DNA from 2 places in the Gellertiella sp. DMC107 genome. Region 2 is predicted to be linked to the other one. Evidence: riboswitches for the same ligand, from Rfam matches in the RefSeq annotation. Region 2 holds a riboswitch; the other holds the start of a gene.
The links. A riboswitch is a leader RNA that binds a small molecule or an ion and turns the genes downstream of it on or off. The one in region 2 is predicted to bind FMN.
Positions count from the first base shown of each region.

Region 1: linked by a shared signal. The riboswitch ahead of ACT54B_RS13510 (DMT family transporter) and the one ahead of ribB (3,4-dihydroxy-2-butanone-4-phosphate synthase) in region 2 are both predicted to bind FMN.

Region 1 is NZ_JBQUZZ010000003.1:575,022-585,029, forward strand. Features, by position in the region: gene ACT54B_RS13495 (calcium-binding protein) at 1-354, opposite strand, end outside; gene ACT54B_RS13500 (hypothetical protein) at 519-1,472, shown strand; gene ACT54B_RS13505 (aldo/keto reductase) at 1,616-2,602, shown strand; gene ACT54B_RS13510 (DMT family transporter) at 2,621-3,529, opposite strand; FMN riboswitch at 3,668-3,816, opposite strand; gene hupB (DNA-binding protein HupB) at 3,994-4,269, opposite strand; gene lon (endopeptidase La) at 4,464-6,884, opposite strand; gene clpX (ATP-dependent Clp protease ATP-binding subunit ClpX) at 7,334-8,611, opposite strand; gene ACT54B_RS13530 (ATP-dependent Clp protease proteolytic subunit) at 8,908-9,537, opposite strand; gene ACT54B_RS13535 (cytochrome P450) at 9,896-10,008, shown strand, end outside.
Region 2 is NZ_JBQUZZ010000006.1:156,838-166,845, forward strand. Features, by position in the region: gene prmB (50S ribosomal protein L3 N(5)-glutamine methyltransferase) at 1-247, opposite strand, end outside; gene ACT54B_RS18770 (pseudouridine synthase) at 345-1,133, shown strand; gene ribB (3,4-dihydroxy-2-butanone-4-phosphate synthase) at 1,188-1,835, opposite strand; FMN riboswitch at 1,964-2,109, opposite strand; gene ACT54B_RS18780 (methyl-accepting chemotaxis protein) at 2,180-3,973, opposite strand; gene ACT54B_RS18785 (pseudoazurin) at 4,042-4,488, opposite strand; gene ACT54B_RS18790 (Crp/Fnr family transcriptional regulator) at 4,609-5,301, opposite strand; gene ACT54B_RS18795 (SUMF1/EgtB/PvdO family nonheme iron enzyme) at 5,416-6,318, opposite strand; gene nirK (copper-containing nitrite reductase) at 6,448-7,578, opposite strand; gene ACT54B_RS18805 (NnrS family protein) at 7,787-8,998, shown strand; gene ACT54B_RS18810 (hypothetical protein) at 9,002-9,763, opposite strand; gene ACT54B_RS18815 (DUF2249 domain-containing protein) at 9,875-10,008, opposite strand, start outside.

The sequences.
Region 1 (10,008 bases), on a different contig from region 2:
CGACCCCAAAAAAATATCATTCAGATATGTTCCATAAAATCCAACAACTCCACTCATAAATTTAATTGGATTCGAAAACATTAAGTCCAACTCGTTAAAATATATAGGATCTCCTCCCGTATCCGCGCAATAAATTGAATCAATACCATGCATACTATATATTTTTGCGGCAGTCCATAAAAATCCAGTATTACTGTTTGTCAATACATATATCCTGTCTTTTTCATCTGTACCTTCTACATTTTGCCAGAAACCAAATTTTGTCGGCCATTTATATCCAAATCTATATGTATAATTGAAGTGTATATCATAGTCATCTTCCCACCTTCCGGTATCTACATTTTTTGTATACATCGCTTTACTCCTTCATGGAGCAGCTAGCCGAGCTGCGACCGAGTTGAATTGACCGATTGGCTGAGAGAGATGATCAACCGCCTCAGCGCTATTAGCTTACTGTTAACCATACTATGTTTTAGTTTTTCCGACTTTTATGTCAATCTAATTTTAGGACTATGACCATGACCATGTCGATCAGCAGCGCTTTGCAGATTCTCCGGCCGTCACTGCCAGAACGGCAGGTCGCCTCAAACGAGGTGGATGAAATCACCCGTATTGCCAACAATGCCAGGACAGAAAGGCTCGCCGAAGCCAGCAAGGCCAAGCTGGATGAGGCCAATGTGCCTGAGGAAAACGAGGTTTCAGAGGAAAACGAGGCTGCAACGGACGTGCGACGGCCCAAACGCGGGACATTGACGCAACTTCCGGACGGCACAGTCCAATACACTCCCAGCAAGGAAGAAATGGCACTGATGTTTGACTTCAGGCGGCTTCGGTCTCTGGTCATTGGTGAAACGGCCGCCACCGAGCCTCGCGGCACATTTCAGACCAGGCTGGTGGAGGCGACAACACTCAATCCGCCGGTCAGCGAAGCATGGAGCGCGGAAGTCGAAAAAGCGACGCAGGAGTTCGGCTCCATAGTAGAAGACGTCATCGAGTATAACGGGGATTTCCATACGCTCGACCGACCGACGTTGGGCGGGGAAACAAAAATGGGCAATGACTATAAATCAAACAAGCAGCTTATCGCCGATGATTATCCGACATACATGGCATTAACTCACTTTGATATGCGTGAGTCATTGCAAAAGGGCCTTGCTGACTGCGGGGGAATACATGGTTTTGCAGAAAGTCGACTGGATTTTGAAATCTGGCTGAATAAGATGCCGGGAGCCCTTCACAAGATCGACAACGGTGAATACCGTCTCTCTCCCTACCAATTCAAGGCATCCGATGGCCGTCTGGTCGCAGAGCTCAAGGATAACGGCCATTTCGTAACCTATCGGGAAGATGGCTCTGTGCTCAAGGAACGAAAACGTCTCGATGTGTGTCTGGACATGTGCACCGGCAACTGGTCGTTCGGTCGGCTTTCGACACTGACGAAATCGGACGACAAAGACTTGATGTTCTATTGAAACACCTTGCGGCACCGCAGAGCCCCGCGCAATCACCGCAGCGGGGCTAATTCTTTGCCCTCCCCTTTTTCGCCTCCTCCTGATATGAAGAGGCCCCGGGCCGTTCGGCCGCGGGTTTTTCTTGATAGCGAGGAGTTTCCATCATGCGTCAGCATGCATTTGGCCGCCTTCCCTTTACCGTCTCCGAAGTGGGTTTCGGTGCCTGGCAGATCGGCGGCGCCTGGGGTGAGGTGAGCGAAGCCGACGGGCGCGAGGCGCTGAATGCCGCGCTCGATGCCGGCATGACCTTCATCGATACGGCTGATGTCTATGGCGACGGGCGTTCGGAGAAGATCATCGCGGAGGTGCTGAAGACCCGCTCGGGCCCACGGCCCATGGTGGCCACCAAGGCCGGGCGGCGGCTTTCGCCGCATGTGGCGGACGGCTACACCAAGGCCAATATCGAGGCCTTCATCGATCGCAGCCGCCAGAACCTCGAGATGGATTGCCTCGATCTCGTGCAGCTTCACTGCCCGCCGACCGATGTCTATTACCGCCCGGAGCTCTTCGACGGCATGGACGAGCTGGTGGCATCGGGCAAGATCAAGGCCTGGGGCGTCAGCGTCGAACGGGTCGAGGAGGCGCTGAAGGCCATCGAATACCAGAACTGCGCCAGCGTGCAGATCATCTACAATCTCTTCCGCCAGCGGCCCGCCCAGCTCTTCTTCGAAGGCGCGAAGATGAACGATGTCGCCGTCATCGTGCGTGTGCCGCTGGCCAGCGGCCTGCTTTCCGGCAAGATCACCCGCGACACGCATTTTGCCGCCGACGATCACCGGCTGTTCAACCGGCATGGCGAGCATTTCGATGTGGGCGAGACCTTTGCCGGCGTGCCTTTCGAGGTGGGTCTGGAAGCGGTCGAGGAAATCCGGTCGCTGGTGCCGGAAGGGGCCTCCATGGCCGCCTTCGCGCTCCGCTGGATCCTGATGAACGATGCCGTTACCGTGGTCATCCCGGGCGCCCGCAACGCCGCACAGGCCAGGGCCAATGCAGCCGCTGCGGATCTCGAGGCACTCAACATCGACGTGATGACGGCCGCCCGCGAAATCTATGACCGGCTTGTGGCGCCGCACGTCCACCAGCGCTGGTAAGCCGTGTTGAGAATGGCCTCAGGCCGCCGCCCTCTGCGCCTCCTGCCGGCGCTCCACGAAGAGGATGAAGAGGGAAGCGGCGAGGATCATCGCCGCGCCCAGCCAAAGCTGCCCTTCCGGCGCATAGCCGAAGGCCAGATAACCGGCCAGCAGGTTCAGCGGCAGCTTCAGGTCGTCGAAGGGCTGCACATAGGCGGCATCCGCCGTCTCATAGGCCTTGGCGAGGAAGTATTGCGCGCCGACCATCAGCAGGCCGGAGACGACCAGCCAGGCCAGAATTTCGCCCGTCGGCACCTGAAAGCCGCCTGCCACCGCAAAGGCGGCATTGACCGGCGACATCATCAGCAGAAGCCACAGGGTGGCCGTGGCCGAACTGTCCTTCGCCAGCACGCTCTTCGTCAACAGGGAGGCGCCGGCCCAGAGCGCTGCCGCCGCAACCGGGGCAATCGCTGCCAGCGTGATCGTGTCGGCCCAGGGCCGCAGGATGATCATCGCCCCTGAAAAGCCGACGGCCGTCGCCAGCCAGCGCTCCTTGCCCGCCCGCTCGCCGAGGAACAGGGCCGCGCCCGCAGTCACGAAGAAGGGCGAGGTCATGACAAGGGCAATCGCCTGCCAGATCTGCACACCGTGGGCAAGACCGTAAACCCAGGCCTGAACGCCGAGCACGGACAGCGCCACGCGGGCAATATGGGTGTAGGGATGGGCCGTTCTCAGCGCCTTCAACCCGGAACGGGCCAGAAGCGGCACGGAGAAAACCAGCGCCAGGAAATACTGCCAGAAGGCATCCGACGTGGAGCTCAGGCCGAGATTCATGGTGAGATGCTGCGTGATGGTGTTGAGCGCGGCAAAGGCGACCCCCGCAAGGATCATGAAGGCCGCGCCACGAACGGCCGGCGATGCGCCGGCGGATGTCAGGTTCTGATTCATGTTCGTTCCCCCTCGGAACCGGTTGACACAAATCAGGACGCACGGGCAAAGGCAGAGTTCCACGCCTTCCCCAGGGGTGCGGCGCGGGCATCGATACCGCCTGCGAGCCAGGCAAGGGGCTCGCAAAGCGGCGCTGTTTCCCGTTCTCTTTCATCCGGACTGTGACCGTCGGCTCCGGATTCACACCGGATCTGCTGACCCTGTCTTCCCCAGAAGACAAGCGCTCGCGGGCTTGGAGCAGGCTCCTTACCGCCGGTGGGGAGTTTCACCCCGCCCTGAGAACGGTTCATAGGTAAAGCAAAGATTTTGCCGATACAAGGCCGCCCTTCGCCCCCTCCCCGCAAGAGGCACAGGGTTTCGCCGGAGCGATCGCGGATCCCGGCCCAAAAAGAAAGGCACGCTTTCCGGAAAGGAATGCGTGCCTTGATCCTAGTTGAAGCAAAGCTTCAGCCCGTGCCAGCCAATCAGCTGTTCACGGCATCCTTCAGGCCCTTGCCTGCGGTGAACTTCGGAACGTTGCGAGCCGGAATATCGACTTCAGCGCCGGTGGAAGGGTTACGGCCCTTCGAAGCTTCGCGGCGAGATACGGTGAAGCTGCCAAAACCGGCGAGGCGGACGTCACCACCAGCCTTCAGAGCGGACTGTACGGTTTCGAATACAGCGTCAACGGCAGACGCTGCATCGGCCTTGGTCAGCCCAGCCTTTTCGGCGACCGCGGAGACGAGTTCATTCTTGTTCATGTTTCCACCCCTTTCAATGGTTTGAAACGACTCAATTATGCTTCGGGCGCAGAATACGAAAGCTCCTGTCAGCCGCAACTCAAAAGCCCTGCAATACCCGGAAATGCAAGCGTTTCCAGCCATTTTTTCACAAAAAAGGCCAGCATGGCGCTGGCCTTTTCACTGTTTTTATCGATTTCGAACCGATTTGACCGTCAATGAGCGATGGTCTGACCGGCGTCGTCCACACCCTCGACCGTTGCGATCACGGGCGTTTCGACGGTGCCGTCCCATTCGATCGGCTCCGGCACGCGGGCCAGGGCGTGGCTGATAACCTCGCCCATGCGCGAGACCGGGACGATCTCCAGGCTGTTCTTCACATTATCAGGGATCTCGGCAAGATCCTTGGCGTTCTGCTCGGGAATCAGCACCTTCTTGATGCCGCCGCGAAGCGCCGCGAGCAGCTTTTCCTTGAGGCCGCCGATGGGCAATACACGGCCACGCAGGGTGATTTCACCCGTCATGGCAACATCATGGCGAACCGGTATGCCGGTCATGACCGACACGATAGCCGTGGCCATGGCGACCCCTGCGGACGGACCATCCTTGGGCGTCGCACCTTCCGGCACGTGCACGTGGATGTCCGACTTGTCGAAGCGCGGCGGCTCGATGCCGAAATCGACGGCGCGCGAACGGACATAGGAAGCCGCCGCGGAAATCGATTCCTTCATCACGTCCTTCAGGTTGCCGGTGACGGTCATACGGCCCTTGCCCGGCATCATCACGCCTTCGATGGTCAGCAATTCGCCGCCCACTTCCGTCCAGGCAAGACCGGTGACGATACCGACCTGATCCTCGCCTTCGGCCTCGCCATGGCGATAGCGCGGAACGCCGAGGAAATCCTTGACGTTCTCAGCCGTGACTTCGACCGACTTGGTGTTGCCCTTGATGATCTCGGTCACAGCCTTTCGACCGAGCTTCATCAGCTCGCGCTCCAGGCTGCGCACGCCGGCTTCCCGCGTGTAGGACTGAACCACCTCGCGAAGCGCCTCGTCGGTGACCGAGAACTCCTTAGGCTGCAAGGCATGCTCGCGGATCGCCTTCGGCAGAAGGTGACGCTTGCAGATCTCCAGCTTTTCTTCCTCGGTGTAACCGGCAATGCGGATGATTTCCATGCGGTCCATCAACGGGGCCGGAATGTTGAGCGTGTTGGCCGTGGTGATGAACATCACGTCCGACAGATCGTATTCCACCTCGAGATAGTGATCCATGAAGGTGCTGTTCTGTTCCGGATCCAGCACTTCGAGCAGGGCCGAGGACGGATCGCCGCGGAAATCCATCCCCATCTTGTCGATCTCGTCGAGCAGGAAGAGCGGGTTGGACTTCTTGGCCTTCTTCATGGACTGCAGCACCTTGCCCGGCATGGAGCCGATATAGGTGCGGCGGTGACCGCGGATTTCTGCCTCATCCCGTACGCCGCCAAGCGCCATGCGCACGTATTCGCGGCCGGTGGCCTTGGCGATGGAGCGGGCAAGCGAGGTCTTGCCCACGCCGGGCGGGCCGACGAGGCAAAGGATCGGGCCCTTCATCTTCGAGGAACGCGCCTGCACGGCGAGATACTCGATGATGCGCTCCTTGACCTTGTCCAGACCGAAATGATCCTCTTCCAGGATCTTCTCGGCATTGTGAAGGTTGGTCTTGATCTTCGAGCGTTTGCCCCAGGGCAGGCCCAGCAGCCAATCCAGATAATTGCGCACGACGGTGGCTTCCGCCGACATCGGGCTCATCTGGCGCAGCTTGCGCATTTCGGCTTCAGCCTTCTCGCGACCTTCCTTGGAAAGCTTGGTCTTGCTGATGCGTTCTTCCAGTTCGGCCATCTCGTCGCGGCCATCCTCGCCGTCGCCGAGCTCCTTCTGGATCGCCTTCATCTGCTCGTTCAGGTAATATTCGCGCTGTGTCTTTTCCATCTGGCGCTTGACGCGCGAGCGAATGCGCTTCTCGACCTGAAGAACCGAAATCTCGCCTTCCATGAAGCCGAGCGCCTTTTCGAGGCGGGTCTTGACGCTGGTGGTTTCCAGCATCTCCTGCTTCTCGGTGATCTTGATGGAGAGATGCGAAGCGACCGTATCGGCCAGTTTCGAGTAGTCCTCGATCTGGCTCGCCGCACCGACGACCTCCGGGGAGATCTTCTTGTTGAGCTTCACATAGCTTTCGAATTCGGACACGACCGAGCGGCTGAGCGCCTCGACCTCGACCGGATCGTCCTTCGGCTCTTCGAGAATGTCGGCCAGCGCCTCATAGAATTCCTCACGATCGGAATAGCTATGGATCTTCGCACGGGCGCGGCCTTCCACCAGCACCTTGACGGTGCCGTCGGGGAGCTTCAGGAGCTGCAAGACGTTGGCGACCGTACCCACCTTGTAGATGCCTTCCGGCGACGGATCGTCATCGCCGGCATTCATCTGGGTCGCGAGCATGATCTGCTTGTCGGATCCCATGACCTCTTCGAGCGCGCGGATGGATTTCTCGCGACCCACGAAAAGCGGCACGATCATATGCGGGAAAACCACGATGTCGCGGAGCGGCAGAACCGGATACGAGGCGCGCTCACCTGCAGCAGAGGTTTTTTTCGTCATCATTGTTCCTTTCCAAAGCCCCGCCGGGGCTTCTTTCCGCCGGCACCGGGAAACGGGCGGCGGGCATGCTCTGAATGCTCCACAAGTGGAGATCGATACTCACATTTTCAAGGTGCTCCGACCCAAGCCGGATGTCCTTGACTCATACCCGGTCACGCCATGCCATGACCGCAAACTAGGGGGGCTAACTAACGTGTAGCTTGCCAAGCCGAGCGCTCTGGCAGAAACGCCGCGCGGGCGCGAACATATCCGAGTCACCTTTTTAACCGTTGTCGCACGCCACGCAAACAATCAAAAGCGGACCGGACATCAAAGCGTTACGTCGTGCCGCACAAGACCGTCCCTGCCGGCGAAGCATCCGGCTCCCCCTCGGAGCGAGATAGGACAGTGGCTGAACGAAAAAAGGCCCGCGCGTGCGGGCCTTTTCCAATATTACGCAACATGCCGGCTCACGCCGAGGCATTCGCCTTTTCTTCCACGCGGTCGGCGTAGATGTAGAGCGGACGGGCCGCGCCACGGACCACCTCGTCGGAGATGACCACCTCGCGCACACCATCCAGTTCCGGCAGATCGAACATGGTGTCCAGCAGGATCTTTTCCATGATCGAACGAAGGCCGCGGGCACCGGTCTTGCGCACGATGGCGCGGCGAGCGATTTCGCGCAGCGCGTCCTCGTGGAAGGTCAGTTCCACATCTTCCATCTCGAACAGGCGCTGGTACTGCTTGACGAGCGCGTTCTTCGGCTCGGACAGGATCTGGATCAGGGCATCCTCATCCAGGTCTTCCAGCGTGGCCAGAATCGGCAGACGGCCGATGAATTCCGGAATGAGGCCGAATTTCACCAGATCTTCCGGCTCGAGGTCGCGCAGCACTTCGCCAACGCGCCGGTCTTCCGGGGCCTTGACGGTCGCGGCAAAGCCGATCGACGTCTTCTCGCCGCGCGCCGAGATGATCTTGTCCAGACCCGCAAAGGCGCCACCGCAGATGAACAGGATGTTCGTCGTATCCACCTGCAGGAATTCCTGCTGCGGATGCTTGCGGCCGCCCTGCGGCGGGACCGAAGCGACGGTGCCTTCCATGATCTTCAGCAGAGCCTGCTGCACGCCTTCACCCGAGACGTCACGCGTGATGGACGGGTTGTCCGACTTGCGGCTGATCTTGTCCACTTCGTCGATGTAGACGATGCCGCGCTGGGCGCGTTCGACATTGTAATCGGCGGCCTGGAGCAGTTTCAGGATGATGTTTTCGACATCCTCGCCCACATAGCCGGCTTCCGTCAGCGTCGTCGCATCGGCCATGGTGAAGGGCACATCGATGATGCGGGCAAGCGTCTGGGCCAGATAGGTCTTGCCGCAGCCGGTCGGGCCGACAAGCATGATGTTCGACTTCGCCAGTTCCACATCGCCCCCCTTGGAGGCGTGCGCGAGGCGCTTGTAATGGTTATGCACGGCGACGGAGAGGATGCGCTTGGCCTGCTTCTGGCCGATGACATACTCATCCAGCACCTTGATGATGTCCTGAGGGGTGGGAACACCCTCCCGCGACTTCACCATCGAGGACTTGTTTTCCTCACGGATGATATCCATGCACAATTCGACGCATTCATCGCAGATGAAGACGGTCGGTCCGGCAATCAGTTTCCGGACTTCGTGCTGGCTCTTGCCGCAGAAAGAACAATAGAGGGTGTTTTTGCTATCCCCACCGTTGTTGCCGCTGACTTTGCTCATGTTTAACGTTCCTTCCAGCACGCCGAGGATCCGACATAAAACGACGGATTACGGTCTTTCTTGGCCCGTCCTGTCGGTGCGGCATCCTGCCGCCACTTCAGGACAGAAACCCGACAAAAGCCTTGACCGTTAACCTGGAACACTGAGCTCCTGGCCGTGGGGGCCCTTTCGGATCATGCTATGCCACATCACTCAACATAGCATTAATCGAAATTCCAAACACGACAAGCAAGGGATTCCCCTAACTTGCCCGGGCGCGGCGGCCATACGGGCGACGGCCACCCACCCTGCCGGCATCAGCCAGCGCTGCCCTCGATCTCGTCACGCGAGGTCAGGACCCGGTCGATGATGCCCCAGCCGAGCGCCTCGTCCGCAGCCATGAAATGGTCGCGGTCGAGGGTCTGCTCCACTTCTTCGTAGGTCCGTCCGCAATGCTTGACGTAGACTTCGTTCAGCCGGCGCTTCATCTTGAGGATATCGCGGGCATGGCGCTCGATATCCGAGGCCTGACCCTGGAACCCGCCCGAGGGCTGATGAACCATGATGCGCGCGTTCGGCGTGGCAAAGCGCATGTCCTTGTGGCCGGCTGCCAGAAGCAGCGAACCCATCGACGCCGCCTGGCCGACGCAGAGCGTCGATACGGCCGGCTTGATGAACTGCATCGTGTCGTAGATGGCCATGCCGGCGGTGACCACACCACCCGGCGAGTTAATATAGAGCGCAATTTCCTTCTTCGGATTTTCAGCCTCGAGGAAAAGGAGCTGGGCGCAAACCAGGGTCGCCATATGATCTTCGACCGGACCGGTCATGAAGATGATGCGTTCCTTGAGCAGCCGCGAATAGATGTCGTAGGATCTTTCGCCGCGGTTGGTCTGCTCAACGACCATGGGAATGAGGGCCATGGCAGTATCAACTGGATTTCTCATATCGATCCTTTGTCATGCGTTCCCCGACGCCCGCGACGGCAGGGAATCAAAAAGATGTCCTATCCCATACATAGAGTGTGACGCCCCCCGACTTCAAGAGAAGCGACGAAGGACAACCTTCGCCCGTTCCCTCGCGGGAAACCCGGCATGACACCCGTCCGCTCGTCTTCCTCATTGCATGATTCCCCATTAATGGCGCGTTACGCTGCGGGGCCTCCCCCGATTTTTGGAGCGGTAGGTAAAGGGTGCATGAACGCCAGTGCGGAGATTGCACCCAATCCCGTCCGGAAACGACGCTGCGCCAGGGGATGGCACAGGATCTCTTTTCCGGCGCCCCAAACTCCGCTAGGAGTCGGCTATGACACAGCCTTCCTATCTCCGCATCGATCCCGCCGCCCGCACCGTGTCGCTCGATTCTGCCGATCCGGCCTTTTTCCGTGATCCGAACCGGGCGTATGCAACCTTGCATGC
Region 2 (10,008 bases):
TGACCCGCGCCTCGATCCGTTCGGCCAGAAGCCTCCGTTCCGCCGGCAGCAGGCGGGCATCGAGGAAGGGGTCGAGCACGTCGATGGGCAGGTCGAGCGAATCGAGCAGCAGGAAGGCCGCATCGTCGCCGGCGGTCGAGGTGCCATGGCCATAGGCCAGATCGGCGGCATTGAAGCGGGAGATGGCATAGCGCCAGTAGTCGCGCAGCGTCACGAGTTCGCGGGTGATGTCGTCCTGGGTCAACATGATCTCACTTCGGGCAAAATTTCTGGTATGGCTCTAGAACCGAAGTCCCGGGCGGTCAACCGCCGCCCGGATTGCATGTCCACAGCCGGAGCCGAGAATGAAGCAAAGCCACGGGCGCCCGAAACGGGCTCCTTCCGCCAAACCCGCCGAGCGCGAGGGCAAGCGCAGCATGCTGGCGCGGGCCCTTTCCAAGCGCGGCTTCTGCTCGCGTACGGAAGCGGAGCGGCTGGTGCGGGAGGGCCGGGTGAGCGTGGATGGCCGGCGCATCACCGATCCCCTGAGCTGGGTGGATGTGGAGACGGCGCGGATTGCCGTGGACGGCAAGCCGGTCGCCGCGGAGAAGCCCCTCTATTTCATGCTGAACAAGCCGCGCGGTCTCGTCACCACGCGCCACGATCCGGAAGGGCGGCCGACCGTCTATGACTGCCTGAAGGGGCTCGACGCCACCCATCTCTCGCCGGTCGGGCGACTGGACAAGGCCAGCGAGGGGCTGCTTCTCTTCACCAACGACACGACTTTCGCGCAGGCGCTGCTCGATCCCGACACCCATCTGCCGAAAATCTATCATGTGCAGATCGACCGGCACGCGGATGAGACGATGCTCGCCGCCATGCGCGACGGCGTTTCCCATGAAGGGGAGCACCTGAAGGCGCTCGATGCCCGGCTCATCCGGGAAGGCGACAGGACTGCCTGGATCGAGGTGACGCTGGACGAGGGAAAGAACCGCCAGATCCGCCGCATTCTGGAGGCGCTGGGCGTTGAATGCCTGCGGCTGGTGCGGGTGGCGATCGGGGCGCTTCCGCTCGGAACGCTGGAAAAGGGTGCGGTGCGGGCGCTGACGCCTCAGGAAGTCGAAAGCCTCAAACGGGCAATCGGCCGCGCGTGAGGTCCCGTCGGGCGCCGCGAGGGCGCCCGCAGGAGGGCTAGGCTGTACTTCCGCTCAGGCGGCTTCCACCACCCGGGTGGCGGAGGCCTTCGCATTCTCGGCCTTGATGTAGCGGATGAGATCCTCGATGGTCACGAGAACCAGACCGTTCTGCTCGGCAAAGACTTCGAGCTGCGGCAGGCGCGCCATGGTGCCGTCGTCATTGGCCACTTCGCAGATCACGCCCGACGGAAACTTGCCGGCCAACCGGCAGAGATCGACTGCGGCTTCCGTGTGGCCGGGACGGCCGAGCACGCCCCGGGGATTGGCGCGCAGCGGGAAGATATGGCCGGGGCGGGCGAATTCTTCCGGACGGGAGGCGGGGTTGACCAGCGCGCGGACGGTCGCCGCCCGGTCGGCGGCGGAAATGCCGGTGGTGGTTTCCGGCAGATAATCGACCGAGACGGTGAAGGCCGTCTGCAGCGATTCCGTGTTGTTCGGCACCATCAGCGGCAGGTCGAGTGCATCGAGCCGCTCGCCGGGCATGGCGACGCAGACGAGGCCCCGGGCCTTGTTCATCATGAAGGCCATCTTTTCAGGCGAGGCATCCTCGGAGGCAAAAATCACGTCGCCTTCGTTCTCGCGATTCTCGTCGTCCACGACGACGATCATCTCGCCACGGGCCAGCGCGGCAATCGCATCTTCGATTTTGGAAATGGTCATGTTGCAGTCTTTCAAGGGTTGGCCGGATACCGGCTTCGTTGCACCATCACCGCCACATGGCGGATCAGCCAAACGTCCCTTGGGCGAACAAAGATCGCTGCGCCGCCCTTTTACAGGCGGTCGCTTTGTCTTGTCCTCTTCCATCCGGACTATACCGTCGGCTCCGGCCTCGCACCGGATCTGCTGACCTCCCGGTTGCCCGGAAGCGCTCGCGGGCTCCGGGATTTCTCCCGATACCGCCGGTGGGGAGTTTCACCCCGCCCTGAGAACAGTCTGAAAATGGCGGAGGCGCGGAGAAAATGCAAGTCTCTCCGCGCGAACGCAGCGTTCAATCGCGACAAATCCTACGCAGCGCGACGGTTTTTGCCGAAAGACGCCTCCAGACGGAAGGCAGACACCAGGTGGCGCAGCCGTTCGGTCTCGAGCGTCAGGGCGTGGCTCGCGGCGGTGGCTTCCTCGGCCATGGCCGCATTCTGCTGGGTGACCTGATCGAGGCTGTTGACCGCGCGGTTTACCTCCTGAAGGCCGGCGGACTGCTCTCCCGAGGCCGTCGCAATCGCGTCCATGTGGCTGTTGATCGCCAGGATATGCGCCTCGATGGCCCGGAGCGCCGACCCCGTTTCGCCGACGAGACGAACGCCGGTTTCCACTTCGCGGGCCGAATGGGCGATCAGCGCCTTGATGTCGCGCGCCGCCGCTGCCGAGCGCTGGGCGAGTTCGCGCACTTCCTGGGCAACGACCGCAAAGCCCTTGCCGGCTTCCCCCGCGCGCGCCGCCTCGACGCCCGCATTCAGCGCCAGCAAATTGGTCTGGAAGGCGATCTCGTCGATCACGCCGATGATATTGGCGATTTCCGAGGAGGAGCGGTCGATCCGCTGCATGGCATCGACGGCGCGATTGACCACGGCTTCGGCCTCGGCCGCGCTGGCATTGGCGGTTCCGGCGGCCGCGCGGGCCTCGGAGGCCCTTCGGGTGGAATGGCCGACATTGACGGTGATCTGGTCGAGCGCGGCTGCCGTCTCTTCCAAGGCTGCGGCCTGTTCGCCGGTGCGGCGGGAGAGATGATCGGCGCTGACGGAGATTTCGCGGCTGTTGCTGTCGATGGCCTCGGCGGTATGGGCGACGGTGGTGACGGTCTGGGCCAGTTGCGCCGCACAGGCGTTGAAATCGACGCGAAGCCGGTCGAGTTCCGGTGCGAAGGCGGTGTCGAGCGTGCAGGTGAGATCGCCTGCAGACAGGGCGCGCAGGGCATCGCCGAGCCGGTTGGCCGCATCGTTCAGCTCTTCGGCGCGCCGGTGGGCGGAAAGCCGCTCGGCCTCGCGGGCATCGGCGGCCCGTGCCCGGTCCTCGGCGGCAAGCTTCTCGTCGGAAAGTGCCTTGCGGGCATTGTCGCGGAAGACGGCCAGCGCCCGGGCCATGGAGCCGATCTCGTCCCGGCGGTCCTCACCCTCGATCGCGGCCTGAAGATTGCCTTCGGACAGCACCAGCATGGACTGGCTGATCCGGGTGGCGGGGAAGACGACCATGCGCCGGATCGCGACATAGCCACCGGCAATCACGAGAACGAGGCCTCCCACCATGAAAAGTCCGGTGTTGCGGGCCTTGTCGCTCGTATCGCTGGCCAGGGTCTCGCTGGCGATCCGGGCGCCGTCATAGATGGCCGCGCGCTTGGTCGTCAGGTCTTTGCTGAGGGCGGCGATTTGGGGCTGGCAGGCGGTGAGATAGGCCTCACGGGCGGCATCGTCCACCGTGGAGGCCGGCCGGCAGTCGCCGTCGAGAAGGGCAAAGGTGCGGTCACGCAGCACGGGAAGATCGCCATCGCCCGGAAGCGCCCCGATCGAATCGGCAAAGGTGGCTTCGAGCCGCTGGCGCGAGAAGGCGATTTCCTCGTCGGCCGCCGTCACGCCTTCCGGCGTCCCGACCAGCAGACGTTCGCCCAGCGCGGCGCGGCTGGCCTGCAGCATGCGGTTGGCGCTGGCCACCTGCGATGCCGCCTTGACGCCACCGTCGAGAAGGCCGTGATAGGCCGCCTCGACCCGGATCATGGCGAGGCCTGAATAGACGGCCATGCCGATGGCAAAGAGGCCGAACAGGCCGAGAATGGTGAGGACTTTTCCAGCAATCGATACATGTTTCATGGAAATCCGCCGCTTGATAGGAAAAGGGCGGCGGAACAATTTCCGCCGCCCCATCATGCCTGTTCTGCTTACTGGCCGAGCGCCGCGATGGCGGCCTGAAGCCGTTCGCCGGCCTTCTTCGGCACCTTGGCATTCTTGATCGCATCGAGATTTTCGGGCTTGTCGCCCACCACCACGAGGCCGACCATGCCCATGCCGACATGCGGCGAGCACTTGACCGCATAGGCGCCCGGCGCGGTGAAGGTGACCTTGTAGGTCTCGTTCATCTTGCTCTTGAAGGCTTCGGCACCGGCCGGGATCAGATCCTTGATCGTTTCGACATTATGGCCCTTGTCGGTGGGGATGAAGGTGACGCTGTCGCCCGGAGCAACCTTGGTCAGCGCCGGCTCGAACACCATCGAGCCATCCTTGCCCTTGTTCAGCATGTGAACTTCGAAATCGGCGGCGCCAGCGGCACCAGCAACGAGCGAGAGGGCAAGCGCCGCACCGGCGAGCGCAAAGGGAAAGCGTGGCATTTTCTTGTCTCCTTGAAGTTCGTCCCGGTCTTGAACACCGGCGGCGTGAGACAAGTGATAAAGCAACCGGCCGCGCAAACTTTGCGCCGCGTCAAATATCGGAGCGGAATTTGAGAAAAATCACTTCTCGCCTTCGGCCAGCCGCGACAGGCCGGTGAGGTCGCGCACCAGAAGCTTCTGCCGCCCGCCCTCGACCAGTCCCCGGTCTTCCCAGGCGCTGAGAATGCGCGAGACCGTGTGCAGCGTCGTGCCGGTCATTTCGGCAATATCCTGCTTGGAAATCTGGAAATCGATGCGGATACCGCCCTCTTCCGGCCGCCCCGCCTTGCCCGCAAGCCGGAGCACCGCATGGGCCACGCGCCGCTCCACTTCCTGGGTGGACATTTCGCGGATGCGCGTATGGGCTTCCTCGAGACGGTTGCCGATGGTCTGCAGGGCCGAAACGGCCAGCGCGGGGTTCTGCTCGACGAAGAAGGACCACAGCGAGGTCGGCCAGGCCAGATAGAGGCTTTCGGCCGCCGCATGGGCCGTTCCGGGATAATCGGTGCGCTGGAGCGCCTTGGCGAAACCGAAGAGATCGCCCGGATGCACGACGCGCACGATGATCTGCTGCCCATCCGGCGTCACCTGCGTGACCTTGAGGCGACCGTTGAGCAGCAGGAAGAAATGACTGGCCGGCGTGCCCTGCAGGAAAACCGCCTCGCCCTGCGCGGCGCGGCTGGAGCTGGCATGCGAGAGAATGAGGTCGATTTCGCTATCGGTCATCCGCGAAAACAGCGGCAACGGCTTGACGATGCTGCGATCTATGCGCAAGGCCATGGGACTTCCTGAGGTTTCATGCGGCGGGGAGCGGATCCTGGCTCCGCTTCGGCGGACTCTTTCCGGCTTTTCCCGGCGGCACAAGCCCGTAATTTCCCCTATGCACGGTCAAAGGCCGATTTTCTGGCCCAGCCACTGGAGAAGGCCCGGGCGGCGCACCAGCCGGAAACCCAGATTGTCCGGCGGTGCACCCACCGAGCAGCCGCCCGTCTTCGGGTCGCGCACGAAGGAGCTGAGCGCGGTGCGATGCTTGCCTTCCGCGACGAATATGCCGCAGGCCGTATCGGTCGCCTGATCCGCGGGCTTTTCGAGATCCACGCGGCGCTGGCAGGTGGAGGTCCACTCCCAGACATTGCCGGCGAGATCGGACAGGCCGTTCTCGTTCACGCCGAAATGGCCGAGCGGCTTCGGCGCGGGATCGGAAGAGGCCTTGCGGGCCGTTTCCCGGTTGTAATCCGCAAGCCAGCGGATGGCCGGGTTCTTGTTGTCGGGATCGATGCCCAGCGCATCGTCGACGAAGGACGATCCGGCGGCATAGGCCCATTCCGCATCGCTCGGCAGGTCATAGGTCTCGCCCGTGTGGGAGGAGAGCCAGCGCGCATAGGTGAGCGCGTCGTCATGGCTGACGCCGGTGGCCGGCACATCGACGCCGGCCGGCGCTGCGGGCTGGCGCCCGGGCTCGCGCGGCGGACAGGCAAGCTCGGCCACGCAATCGTCGTAGCTGCTGGCGGTCACCGGAAATTTCATGATCTCGAGCGGAGCCGGGATCGTGACGGTCTGGCGGGGCGCGTCCACGGCATAGCCCTTGCGGTAATAGTCTCCGTCGAGCCGGTGGGTGAAGCTGCCGGCGGCAAGCGTCACCGTCACGGGCCGGTAGAGATCGGCATCGGAGGGGCGCGGGTTCCAGAGGCCCGCCTCCAGCGCCAGCGCTCCTGACAGCAACAGCACGAGACTTGCGGGAAAAAGAAGCGAAAGCGTCGACTCATGGCCGTATTTCATGGTGGCTGTCACGGCGCGCTCCTGTCATGGGTGCCCTTGCCGGGCCTTGCGGGTCGGAAGCCGGGGCGGCGAGACGCCGCCCCGGATGCGGTCGCCGGCAGAAGCCGGCGGCCTGGGGGATCGGAGGAAAGCCGGTCGCGATCAGGTGGCGTTCGGGGCAACGACGGCGGTCATCAGGTCGTCGTTCCAGTCGCCGGTAACCTTGAAGTGGGCCGCCGCACCGAGCTCGAAGGCTTCGATGAGGTTGTGGTTCACATAGGCGTAGATGCCGGGCTGATGGAACGTGTAGTAGGCAGCCCCTGCCGCACCGCCCGGGATGAACCAGGTTTCCTGATCCACATCCGGCGGGTTGTGGAACTTGCCGGTGGCCCAGACATAATCGCCATGCCCGCCGATGAGATGCGGACGGGTATCGCGGTTGGCCTGGGAATGTACGATCAGCACCCGTTCGCCCACTTCCGCCTTGAGAGCCTTTTCGCCGGTCAGCGCGCCGACCGCGCCGTTGAAGACGATATGGGTCGGGGTCAGCGTGCGCATGACCTTGAGCTGGTCGTCATAGGCGTCGCCGGCGCTTTCATATTTCTTGTAATTGCCGTTTTCGTCCTTCGGCACGTAGAAATCCTGCTCGCCGACATAATAGACCTTGTCATAGACGAGGTCGTTGCCCTTGCCGTCCTTCAGGCCGTCGCGGGGCAGAACCATGATTGCGCCGTTCATGCCATTGGTGACGTGCCACGGAACCATTCCGGGAGGTGCGCAGTGATAGACGAACACGCCGGCGCGGGTGGCCTTGAAGCGCAGCACGGCGGTTTCACCGGGATTGACGAGGGTCAGCGCACCGCCGCCCAGCGCGCCGGTGGCGGCATGGAAGTCGATATTGTGCTGGAGTTCGTTGGTATCCGGGTTGATCAGCGTCAGCTCGACATAATCGTCCTGATGCACGACCATGAGCGGACCGGGAACCGAGCCGTTGAAGGTCATGGCGTGAATTTCGGTGCCCTTGTCGTCGATGACGAGCTTCTTTTCCTGGATCGTCATGGTGTATTCGATGACCTTCGGTCCGCCCTCGGCCTTCTGGGTATGGGCATGGACGAAGGGCGGCGCGACGAGCTCTACCTTCTGGCGCGGCAGCGAGGCGATATCGACCTTGGCGGCCGGGGTAGCGGCTGCGGCGGCAGAGGCCTTGGCGGCGGCGAGCACCGGTGCGGCTGCGCTTGCAAGGGCTGCGCCGGCAAGCATGGAGCGGCGGGTCAGTTTCATGGAATCGGACATGGCTATGTCCCCCTTTCTTCCTCAATGACTTCGACGCCGTTTCTACCCCTGAGCGAAGCACGCCTCTTTGAGGCAGCACAAATTTCGCAAAATTCTGTCGTTTCGCCCTTCGCGCGCCTGCTTGCGCCCGCGCAAAGAAGGGGGAACGGGCCTTTTCTAGAACGGAGGAAAATGACGCCACCTTGCCAGCACGAAAGGAAAGCACGCCATGTGCCCCATAACCCGCCTCATCCTCGACAGGCCCGACGGCCCCGTGCCGCGCGGGCTGCGCAAGGATGGCCCCGCCCTCTTCTCCTACGGTTTCCGCCCCTTCTTTCTCGGCGGCGGCCTGTTTGCCGCCATCGCCATGGCGGTCTGGCTGCTGGCGCTGAACAACGGACTGGAACCCGGCGGCAGCTACGGCTCCAGCCACTGGCACGCCCATGAAATGCTGTTCGGCTTCGCGCCCGCCATTCTGGCCGGCTTCATGCTGACGGCCATTCCGAACTGGACCGGCCGCCTGCCGGTGGCCGGCGGACCGCTGGTCGTGCTGTTCTGCCTGTGGGTTGCCGGGCGTCTGGTGATGATCGACCCCGACCGGCTGGGCACGACCGTCTCGGCGGCCGTGGACGGGGCTTTCCTGCCCGCCATGCTGCTTGTCGCCTTCCGGGAAATCGCCGCCGGCAAGAAATGGAGGGACCTGAAGATCCTCGCCGGTCTCGCCGCCCTTTCCCTCGCCAATATCCTGTTCCACCGGGCCATGGCCGAAGGCGAGCATCCGGAAATGGCCATGAGCCTCGCCATTTCGGCCTATACGCTGCTGGTCATGATCATCGGCGGGCGGATCGTGCCGAGCTTTACCCGCAACTACATGGCCAAGCAGGGCCGCAAGGATGCGCCGGCGCCCTTCGCCCGCTTTGACGTGGGGGCGATCCTGGTGGGTGTCACCGCGCTCGGGCTATGGACCGCCATGCCCGAATCGCCGGTCACCGCAGGGGTTGCCGCCGCTGCCGCCGGGCTTCACATCATCCGGCTGATGCGCTGGAAAGGGCTTGCGGTGCGGGCCGAGAAACTGCTCTTCGTGCTGCACGCCGCCTATCTATTCGTGCCGGCGGGCTTTGCGGCCATTGCTTTCGGCGGGCTCGGCCTGCTGGACGACGCCTTCATCCTGCATGTGCTGACGATCGGGGCGATCTCCACCATGATGCTCGCCGTGATGACCCGCGCGAGCCGCGGCCATACGGGTCGGGCGCTCACCGCATCCGGTCTGACCCGCCTCTCCTATCTGCTGCTCTTTGCGGCCGCCATCCTCCGGCCCGCCGCCTCGCTGGCGGGGGACTGGCAGATGCCGCTGCTGATGCTGGCCGGCGGGGCCTTTGCCGCCGCCTTCCTGCTCTTCGGCATCGAACACGCACCGATGCTGGCCACCCGCCGGGGCTGATGCTCAGCGGTTGACACCCAGCTTGCCGAACTGCCCCGACCGGGGGCTGACGGGGCGGGAACCGGGAGACCGGTTGCCGCCCTCTCTTTTTCCGGACGGCGGCGGCGCCTCGTCTTCGTCCTCGTCGGACGATCCGAAACCGCCTGCCGGAATGACGGCGATCGCCAGGAGAACGAGCAGCCCGAAGCCGGTGACCAGAGCGGCGGCCACGGCCGGCAGGGGAAGGCCGAGAAAGCGCGGCAGAACGAGCGGCGCCAGCACGATCCAGGTCGCCGCCTGCGGCCAGCCGATATCGCGCACCCGCCCGGAGACCAGCCACAGCACGCCGAGAAGCGTGCCAAGTCCCATCAGCAACTGGATGATCGGGTAGAGGGAGAAGAAAAAGCTCTGCTCGAGGGCGAGGTCACGGGTTTCCTGGTCCGCATTGCCGAAGCCGCCCATGCCGAGCACCATCCCTTCCGCCTCGCGGCGGATCTGCTTCTCGAATTCCTGCTTTTCCGCCTCCGTCAGCGGGCGGCCGAGCGCCTTCATCCGTTCGACCGCGGCACGCTGGCTGTCGAGCATCAGCGGAAGGTCGGGATCACCGGAGGCCCGGGGTGACGGGGCTGCTGCGGGCTTCGGCTCCATCAGCCGGGCGGCCGCCGCATCATGGCGGGCCATCACATATCGCTCCACCGGCGCCTTGACGAAATCGAAGCCGATCAGCAGCGCAAGCAGCAGGGCATAGGTGGCACGGCCGAGCCGTATATTTCCAAACAGGGTCACGTTTTCCATCTCCGCGGGAAGAATGGAATGCAACTTATGATATAGGATGTTAATGCAATACAAAGAAAGCCGGTCAAATACCGGCATCCGGCCCTTCCGGCAGCGGAGGTCTCAGGCGGCGGCCTCGGCAAGCCCGCGGCGGATGAGGATCCGGTAGGTTTCGCCGCTCGCATCGTAATTTCCCACCCATCCATGCCGGCGGCTGGTCAGGTCGGAATAGAGGAAGGTCGGCTCCTGGCGCAGCA